Regions from separate parts of the Terrabacter sp. 05T424 genome, predicted to be linked through region 1. Evidence: predicted binding sites of a transcription regulator. Region 1 holds the regulator's gene; each other region holds the start of a gene.

Evidence for each region. The regulator HrcA, encoded in region 1, represses chaperone genes, less so after heat shock. The targets are predictions, from matches to a motif close to TTNGCACTCGNNNNNNNCGAGTGCNAA.
Region 2: a site for HrcA is predicted at 1,494-1,520, ahead of groL (chaperonin GroEL). Genes of this name have one in related genera too.
Region 3: a site for HrcA is predicted at 1,276-1,302, ahead of groES (co-chaperone GroES). Genes of this name have one in related genera too.

The regions. Positions count from the first base shown of each region.
Region 1 is NZ_JBFTLB010000001.1:1,056,621-1,059,893, forward strand. Features, by position in the region: gene AC1DE0_RS04935 (CHAP domain-containing protein) at 1-268, shown strand, start outside; gene AC1DE0_RS04940 (DUF3097 domain-containing protein) at 290-1,174, opposite strand; gene hrcA (heat-inducible transcriptional repressor HrcA) at 1,417-2,460, shown strand; gene dnaJ (molecular chaperone DnaJ) at 2,546-3,273, shown strand, end outside.
Region 2 is NZ_JBFTLB010000001.1:60,730-64,002, forward strand. Features, by position in the region: gene AC1DE0_RS00270 (MBL fold metallo-hydrolase) at 1-203, opposite strand, end outside; gene AC1DE0_RS00275 (hypothetical protein) at 295-876, shown strand; gene AC1DE0_RS00280 (HIT family protein) at 952-1,371, shown strand; gene groL (chaperonin GroEL) at 1,676-3,273, shown strand, end outside.
Region 3 is NZ_JBFTLB010000004.1:207,119-210,391, reverse strand. Features, by position in the region: gene AC1DE0_RS11495 (class I SAM-dependent methyltransferase) at 1-1,228, opposite strand, end outside; gene groES (co-chaperone GroES) at 1,453-1,749, shown strand; gene groL (chaperonin GroEL) at 1,897-3,273, shown strand, end outside.

The sequences.
Region 1 (3,273 bases):
CACCGTCGTCGGGAAGGGCGGTGTGCCGACGACGGGCGTCCGTGCGGCCGTCCTCACCCTCACTGTCGTCTCACCGACGGCCGCCGGATATCTCACTGCCTACCCGAGCGGGTCGGCCGAGACGCCCTACGCAACGGTCAAGTACGGCTCGGGCCGTACCGCCACCAACACCGTCGTCGTGCCCGTGGGGCTCGACGGTGCCGTCCGGGTCAAGACGTCAGCGGCCGCATACGTGAAGGTCGACGTCCAGGGGTACGTGCGCTGGTGAACGGCGGCTGGGCACCCGGTGTCAGGCGCCGGGTTCCGTCACGAAGTCGATGAGCTCCTCGACGCTCGCGAGCAGGGTGGGCTCGAGGTCGGCGTACGTGCGCACGGTGCCGAGGATCCGCTTCCACGCGTTCGCGATGTCGGCCTGGCTCGCGTGTGCCCAGCCCAGCTCGGCGCAGATGCCGTGCTTCCACGACGTGCCGCGCGGGATGACCGGCCACCGCTGCCAGCCCAGCCGTTCGGGACGCACCGACTGCCACACGTCGACGTAGGGGTGGCCAAGGATCTTCACGTGCTGGGCGAGGCCCGGAAGGGCTCGGGCCTGCTCGACGATGCGGGCCTCCTTGGTGCCCGGCACGAGGTGGTCGACGAGCACCCCGAGGCGGTGCCCGGGGCCGGGCCGGAACTCCGCGATGATGCCGGCCAGGTCGTCGACGCCGTCCATGAGCTCGACGACGACGCCCTCGACGCGCAGGTCGTCGCCCCACACCTTCTCGACCAGCTCGGCGTCGTGGCGCCCCTCGACGTAGATGCGCGAGCCGCTGGCGACCTTCGCTCGAGCGCCGGCCACGGCCACCGAGCCGCTCGCCGTGCGCGACGCAGCCCGGCGCGCCTCGGCCAGGGCTGCTCCCGAGGCGGCCACCGGTGGCGTCAGGGTGACGGGGGAGCCGTCGACGAGGAAGCCGGGGCCGAGGGGGAAGGCCTTGGTGCGGCCCCGCCGGTCCTCGAGGTGCACGACGTGCATGCCGCCGGCCTTCTCGACCCGCACGACAGCGCCCACCCAGCCTGTCTCGACGTCCTCGACGACAAGGTCGGGCTCGGCGGGGGTCGGTGTCGACCGACCACGCTTCGGGGCGCGCCAGTCGCCGCTCAGCACGTCGGATCCGTAACGGTTGTTGGGGGACACGACAAGCGAGCGTATGCCGCCGGGTGGGCCGCGGCGCGTGCGCCACGCGGAGGGCGGCGAGACGGTGGCAGGGCGGCATGCGGTTGGATGAAATCGGAGATCCGCGCGCCACGTCGTAGACTTGGCACTCGCTGCGCGAGAGTGCCAGACGAGGCGCCGGTGCAGAGACCCGTGGCAGGCCCGTGGCCCACCACCGGCCCACCGGGCCGCGCGGGTGGCCGAAACCGTGAAGGAGGTACGTGATGAGCGAGGACCGCAGGCTGATGGTGCTCCGCGCCATCGTGCAGGACTACGTGCACACCTCCGAGCCGGTCGGTAGCAAAGCGCTCGTCGAGAGGCACCACCTCGGGGTGAGCGCGGCGACGGTCCGCAACGACATGGCCCTGCTCGAGGAGGAGGGCCTCATCCACGCGCCGCACACCTCGGCCGGCCGGGTGCCCACCGACGCCGGCTACCGCGTCTTCGTCGACCGGCTCAGCGCGGTCAAGCCGCTGAGCTCGGGCGAGCGGCGCGCGATCAGCCAGTTCCTCGAGGGCGCCGTCGACCTCGACGACGTGGTCGACCGCACCGTGCGCCTCCTCGCGAGCCTGACGCGGCAGGTCGCCGTCGTGCAGTACCCGTCGCTGACCCGGTCGACCGTGCGCCACATCGAGCTCGTCCCGCTGGGCTCGTCGCACCTCATGATCGTCCTCATCGTCAACACCGGCCGCGTCGAGCAGCGCGTCGTCGACACGGGCCGGGTGCTGTCGGACCCCGACGGTGAGGCGCTCGTGTCCTCGATCCGCACCCGCATCAACGACGTCGCCGCCGGAGTTCCGTTCACGGTCGCCGCGGCGCAGCTGCGGCGCCTCGTCGACGACACCGACGAGGCCGACCGCGCCGCGATGCGAGCCGTGGTCTCTGCCCTCGGCGACGCGCTCGTCGAGGAGCGCGAGGAGCGCGTCGTGCTGGCCGGCCAGGCCAACCTCGCCCGGGCCGGCGCCGACTTCCCCCGCACCATCGGGCCCATCCTCGAGGCACTCGAGGAGCACGTGACCCTGCTGCGCCTGCTCGGCCAGCTGGGCGACGACCCCGACCTCGTCTCGGTGCGCATCGGCTCCGAGAACCCCGTGACGGGCCTGCAGAGCACGTCACTCGTGTCCGTCGGCTACGGGTCCGGCTCCGAGCGCGTGGCCAGCCTCGGGGTGCTCGGCCCCACCCGCATGGACTACCCCACGACGATGGCGTCGGTGCGTGCGGTCGCCCGCTACGTCTCCGAGATCCTCGACGACAACAAGGCCACCTGACCGTTCCGGCCTGCAGATCCCGCGACCAGCTGCCGGTGCACCGCTGCGCCGAACCCAAATCACCACGTACCGAAGGAATCCCAGCTTGAACGACTACTACGCCGTCCTCGGTGTCTCGCGCGACGCGAGCCAGGAGGAGATCAAGAAGGCCTACCGTCGACTCGCCCGCAAGCTGCACCCAGACGTGAACCCCGGCGCCGAGGCGGAGGAGGAGTTCAAGCGGGTGTCGCAGGCCTACGACGTGCTGTCCGACCCGCAGAAGCGCCAGTCCTTCGACATGGGCGCCGACCCGTTCGCCAGCGGTGGCGGTGCCGGCTTCGGTGCCGGACAAGGCTTCTCGTTCAGCGACGTCATGGACGCCTTCTTCGGGGCAGGGGCGACGGCCGGCACGCGCGGCCCCCGTCCGCGCATGCAGCGCGGGCAGGACGCCCTCGTGCGCCTCGACCTCGACCTGGCCAAGGCCGTCTTCGGCTCCGAGGAGGAGCTGACCCTCGACACCGCCGTGGGCTGCACCCGCTGCGACGGCGACGGCGCCGAGCCCGGCACCGGCCGCCAGACCTGCCCGATCTGCAAGGGCGCCGGTGAGGTGCAGCAGGTCCAGCGCAGCTTCCTCGGCCAGGTCATGACCTCCCGCCCTTGCGTCAACTGCCAGGGCTTCGGCTCGACCCTCACCGACCCCTGCCACGACTGCTCCGGCGACGGCCGCGTGCGCACCCGGCGCTCGCTCAAGCTCAAGGTGCCGGCCGGCGTCGACACCGGCACCCGCATCCAGCTCACCGGCGAGGGTGAGGTCGGCCCCGGCAACGGTCCCGC
Region 2 (3,273 bases), 1.0 Mb from region 1:
CTGGCCCGGGTGTCGATGACGACGGCGCCGTCGCGGCCCAGCACGAGGCCCACGTTGACGTCCCACTGTCGGTAGCGCGCCACGAACACCCGGTCGGCGATCTCGACGAAGCCGTGGGGCTGGGGCCCCGTTCCGGCGGACGCCGTGGTGGCCGCCGCGAAGCCGGGCTTGCCGGTCATGAGCGGGACCTCGATGTGATCCATGTCTCCTCGCGCACCGTCCCACCGTAGTAGCCGGGCAGCGGCGACGCTCCGGACAGGCGGTCGAAGCCCAGTTCCTCTACGTTTGTGAGCCATGTCCTTCGAGCCCTCCACCGACTTCCAGCCCACCCCGGGCCGCCGTCGTCGCCGCCGAGCCGTCATCGTGGCCGCCCTCGCGGCGTTCGCTCTCCTCGCCACCGGAGCCGTCGTGCTCTGGTCGGGCGACAGCTGGCGTGACGAGGCGATGAGCGCCGGCGTCTTCCCGAACGTCCCTGGCTCGGACTTCGCCGAGACGCCGTCGGAGGATGGCTGGGGCACCTCCCCAGGCACTTCTGCAGGCACCTCGGACGCGCCCGGCACGTCGAGCACCGCCGCGCCGCTCCCCGGCACGTCCTCGACGCAGCCTGCCGCGACCGCCGTCGTCGAGCCGGCCTCCGACGCCACGTCGCAGGTCCCCACGACCCGCGCCCCGGCTCCCGACGCGACCACCACCTCGACCGTGGCGCCCCCGCCGGTCCCCGCGCCGACGACGCCGGGCCCGTCGTCGTCGACCGCCGCGCCCAGCCCGTCGCCGACCAAGGGCGGGCCGAAGCCCATGCCGACCTCGCCGCGGCCGACGCCCACGAGCTCTCCGACGCCCTCCGACGGCGGCTGCTTCCTGCTCATCATCTGCTGACCCCGACGCACCCGAAGTGATGGCCCCCGTCGACGCCTGCGCGACGGGGGCCACGCTGCGTGGCAGCCTGTGGCCATGGACTGCGTCTTCTGCTCCGTCGTCGCCGGCGACCTGCCCAGTGACCGGGTGCTCGACGAGCCGGACTTCGTCGGGTTCCTCGACCGGCGGCCGGTGTTCAAGGGCCACGTCCTGCTCGTGCCGCGGGTGCACGTCGACACGTTGCTCGACCTGCCCGACGACCTGCACGCGGGCCTGCTCGGCGCCGCACGCCGTCTCGCAGCCGCGGCCGTGACCGGCCTGGGGGCGCAGGGCTCGTTCGTCGCGATGAACAACGTCGTCAGCCAGTCGGTGCCGCACCTGCACGTGCACGTCGTGCCGCGGACCAAGGGCGACGGCCTGCGCGGCTTCTTCTGGCCGCGCACGACGTACGCCTCTGCCCAGGAGTCCGCAGGGTATGCCGCCCGCCTCGTCGCCGCACTCGAGCCGGCCGCCTGACGCCACCTGCCAGACCCCGCCGCGGCTGGGCGACTGAGGGCGTATGCCGTGCGCCCGGGTGGGCGGACGGCATACCTCCTGGGGAGGGCGCGGTGCGAAGAGAGGGCCGGTCCCTCGTTTTGTTTGCACTCTCACCCCGAGAGTGCCAATAATGGCGTTAGCACTCTCCCTCGGGGAGTGACAGAAATGGGCCGTATGCCGAGGGGTCGGGTCCGCAGCGACATGAAGCTGGGGAGACCGGTCCCGTCCGTCGCGGGCGTCGTGCGGTCCACCACCAACGTTTCGTGTGGGAGGAACCACCCGAATGGCCAAGACCATTGCTTTTGACGAAGAGGCACGCCGCGGTCTCGAGCGGGGCATGAACATCCTCGCCGACGCCGTCCGCGTGACCCTCGGCCCGAAGGGCCGCAACGTCGTCCTGGAGAAGAAGTGGGGCGCCCCCACGATCACCAACGACGGCGTCTCGATCGCCAAGGAGATCGAGCTCGACGACCCGTACGAGAAGATCGGCGCGGAGCTCGTCAAGGAAGTTGCCAAGAAGACCGACGACGTCGCCGGTGACGGCACGACGACGGCCACCGTGCTCGCCCAGGCGATGGTGAAGGAAGGCCTGCGCAACGTGGCCGCCGGCGCCAACCCGATGGCGCTCAAGCGCGGCATCGAGAAGGCCGTCGAGGCCGTCACCGCCCGCCTGCTCGAACAGGCCAAGGAGATCGAGACCAAGGAGCAGATCGCCTCGACCGCCAGCATCTCGGCGGCCGACGAGGAGATCGGTGCCCTCATCGCCGAGGCGATGGACAAGGTCGGCAAGGAAGGTGTCATCACCGTCGAGGACTCCAACACCATGGGCCTCGAGCTGGAGATGACGGAGGGTATGCGCTTCGACAAGGGCTACATCTCCGCCTACTTCGTCACCGACACCGAGCGCATGGAGGCCGTCCTCGACGACGCCTACGTGCTCGTCGCGAACTCCAAGATCGGCAGCATCAAGGACCTCGTCCCGCTGCTCGAGAAGGTCATGCAGTCCGGCAAGCCGCTGCTGATCATCGCCGAGGACATCGAGGGTGAGGCCCTCGCGACGCTCGTCGTGAACAAGATCAAGGGCACCTTCAAGTCCGTCGCCGTCAAGGCTCCGGGCTTCGGCGACCGCCGCAAGGCCATGCTCACCGACATCGCCATCCTCACCGGTGGCCAGGTCATCTCCGAGGAGGTCGGTCTCAAGCTCGAGAACGCCACCCTCGACCTGCTCGGCCGCGCTCGCAAGGTCGTCGTCACCAAGGACGAGACGACCATCGTCGAAGATGCCGAGGACCGCTCGCAGATCGAGGGCCGCATCGCCCAGATCAAGGCCGAGATCGAGAAGTCGGACTCCGACTACGACCGCGAGAAGCTCCAGGAGCGCCTCGCCAAGCTCGCCGGCGGCGTCGCCGTCATCAAGGCGGGCGCGGCCACCGAGGTCGAGCTCAAGGAGCGCAAGCACCGCATCGAGGACGCCGTCCGCAACGCGAAGGCTGCCGTCGAGGAGGGCATCGTCGCCGGTGGTGGCGTGGCCCTCATCCAGGCCGCCAAGGCGCTCGACGAGCTCACGCTCGAGGGTGACGAGGCGACCGGTGCCAACATCGTGCGCGTCGCGACCGAGGCCCCGCTCAAGCAGATCGCGATCAACGCCGGTCTCGAGGGTGGCGTCGTCGCGGAGAAGGTGCGCGGTCTCGAGGCCGGCCACGGTCTCAACGCGGCCTCCGGCGAGTACGGCGACCTGCTGGCCGCCGGCATCATCGACCCGGTCAAGGTGACGCGCTCGGCGCTGCAGAACGCCGCGTCGATCGCCGCGCTGTTCCTCACGACCGAGGCCGTCATCGCCGACAAGCCCGAGAAGAACGCGCCGGCCATGCCCGGTGGCGA
Region 3 (3,273 bases), on a different contig from region 1:
CGACGACGGCGACCTGGCTGCCGCCGACGCGAGTCAGCACCAGGGTCGCCTCGGACCCGCCCTTGCCCCGGCCCGTCATCTTCAGCTGCCGGCGCAGCACGTCGGCGTCGAGGGTGACGCCTCGCTTCTTGATGGTGACGCGGTCGTGTCCGGCGTCGCGCAGCCAGCGCGCGAGCCGTTTCGTAGACAGCGGCATCGCCTCGACGACTCGGAACCGGCGGGCCCACGGCAGGTCGCGCGACACCCCGCTCGTCACGTAGCCGACACCGGACGCCAGCTCGACGCCGTCGACGGCAGACACCAGGGCGCCGGTCAGGCCGGCACGGATCACGGCACGGTCGGGCTCATAGAGCCAGTCGCCCATCTCGGTGACCGACCGCAGGACCGGGTGATCGACCCCTTCGGCGGCGTCGCGCTCGGTCACGACAGCGGTCGACGACGCGGTGCAGACGGCGGCGGTGCGTCCGGTCGATGCGACGAGGGGGCCCCACCACACCGCGCACTCGAGCACCTCGCCCTGCCAGGAAGTCCACTGCGCCTCGGCCCCTCGGGGCACCGACCCGTGCGGGAAGGCGGGCGAGAGCTTCGCCCCGGTCGCCGGGACCTGCTCGGCGAAGGCGAGCACCTGCGACCACGACGGCGAGATGGCGTCGAGGGAGAAGACGCGCTTGGTGCGGCCGCTGACGTCGGCAACCCCGCGCACGCGGCGGGCCGGGTCGAGCCACAGGCCGACGTCAACGCGGTCGTCAGCCGGCGGCAGGCGTACGTCCTCGGCGAGCCCGTGGGTCACCCGGGCGGACGGCCAGTGCCGCAGGTTGACCGCGGCGACGCGTGCGGTGGTGTCGTCGGCGTCGACGGCGTGCACCGCGAGGTCGAGGCCGGCGAAGGCCATCGCGTCGGCACCCAGCCCGCACCCGAGGTCGTGCACCTCGCGCACCCCGGCGACGGCATACCGGTGGGCGTGCCGCGCCGCGATGGCGAGGCGGGTCGCCTGCTCGAGCCCGTCGGCGGTGAAGAGCATGCCGGCGGCGAAGTCGCCGAACTTCTCGGTGCCGCGCGACCGCAGCCGCGACTGGGTCATGGCCGCGGCCACGAGGTCGGCCGCGAAACCGGCCTCGCGGAGGCGGTCCTGAAGGTGCAGCGAGGCCGTCTCGTCGTACGGCGGCAGCGACTGGAGCAGCGCCCAGCCCTCACCCGCAGCGAGGCGGTCGACCATGGCGGCGTCCATGGGCACATCCTGCCAGCGCGGGCGACCAGCACGAATCGCGACGGATTCTGGCACTCGACTTGACCGAGTGCTAACCGAAACCTAGATTTCTTCCTGTTGGCACTCTCCACCCGGAAGTGCCAGCGTCCTCCTCGAGGGAGGTCGACCCCCGCGACGGCGTCCGTCCTCGAGAGCCCACAGTCCGCAATCCAGTTTTCGACTGTCCCGAAGGGAAGGTCACCACCGTGTCGGTTTCCATCACGCCGCTCGAAGACCGCATCGTCGTCAAGTCCCTCGAGGCCGAGCAGACCACCGCGTCCGGCCTCGTCATCCCGGACACTGCCAAGGAGAAGCCGCAGGAGGGCGAGGTCCTCGCTGTCGGCCCCGGCCGCTTCAACGACAACGGCACCGAGCGCGTCCCGCTCGACGTCAAGGTCGGCGACAAGGTCATCTACAGCAAGTACGGCGGCACCGAGGTCAAGTACGGCGGCGAGGAGTACCTCATCCTCTCCGCGCGCGACGTCCTCGCGATCGTCGGCTGACCCAGCCGTATGCCGTGAACGCACCCCGGTGAGCCCCGTCGGGGTCTCCCCGGGGTGCGTCTCTTTCGGCCCCTCGTTTGACCGGGCGTGCTGGCAGCAGCCCCGAATCCCCAAGAACCGCAATGCAACCCGAGCCAAAGGAAGATCATGGCCAAGCAGCTGGAGTTCGACGACTCCGCCCGCAAGTCGCTCGAGCGCGGCGTCAACGCGCTCGCCAACGCCGTCAAGGTGACGCTCGGCCCGAAGGGCCGCAACGTCGTCATCGACAAGAAGTGGGGCGCCCCCACGATCACGAACGACGGTGTGACCATCGCCCGCGAGATCGAGCTCGAGGACGCCTACGAGAACCTCGGCGCCCAGCTCGCCAAGGAGGTCGCGACCAAGACGAACGACGTCGCCGGTGACGGCACGACGACCGCGACCGTGCTCGCCCAGGCCATGGTCAAGGAGGGCCTGCGCAACGTCGCCGCCGGTGCCGCCCCGGCCGCGCTCAAGCGCGGCATGGACAAGGCCGTCACCGCGGTCAACGACCGCCTCCTCGAGAACGCCCGCGAGGTCGAGGGCAAGGACGAGATCGCCTCCGTCGCCACGCTGTCCGCCCAGGACGCCACCCTCGGTGGCCTCATCGGCGAGGCGTTCGACAAGGTCGGCAAGGACGGCGTCATCACCGTCGAGGAGTCCTCGACGACGGCGACCGAGCTCGAGTTCACCGAGGGCATGCAGTTCGACAAGGGCTACCTCTCGGCCTACTTCGTCACCGACACCGAGCGCATGGAGACCGTCCTCGAGGACGCCTACGTGCTCATCAACCAGGGCAAGATCTCCTCGGTCGCCGAGGTTCTCCCCGTCCTCGAGAAGGTCGTGCAGTCCGGCAAGCCGCTGCTCATCATCGCTGAGGACGTCGACGGCGAGGCCCTCTCGACGCTCGTCGTCAACAAGATCCGCGGCACCTTCAACGTCGCCGCCGTCAAGGCTCCCGGCTTCGGCGACCGCCGCAAGGCGATGCTGCAGGACATCGCGATCCTCACCGGTGGCCAGGTCATCGCCGAGGAGGTCGGCCTCAAGCTCGACCAGGCCGACCTCACGGTCCTCGGCCAGGCCCGCCGCGTCGTCCTCACCAAGGACAACACGACGATCATCGACGGCAACGGCGACGAGTCCGAGGTCGCCGGTCGCGTGCACCAGCTCAAGGCCGAGATCGAGCGCACCGACTCCGACTGGGACAAGGAGAAGCTCCAGGAGCGTCTCGCCAAGCTCGCCGGTGGCGTCTGCGTCATCAAGGTCGGCGCGCACACCGAGGTCGAGCTCAAGGAGAAGAAGCACCGCATCGAGGACGCGATCTCCGCGACGCGTGCTGCGATCGAGGAGGGCATCGTCGCCGGTGGCGGCACCGCCCTCATCCACGCCGCCTCCGCCATCGACGCCCTCGAGCTGACCGGTGACGAGGCCACGGGCGCGTCTATCGTGCGCAAGGCCGTCGCCGAGCCGCTGCGCTGGATCGCGGAGAACGCCGGCCTGCAGGGC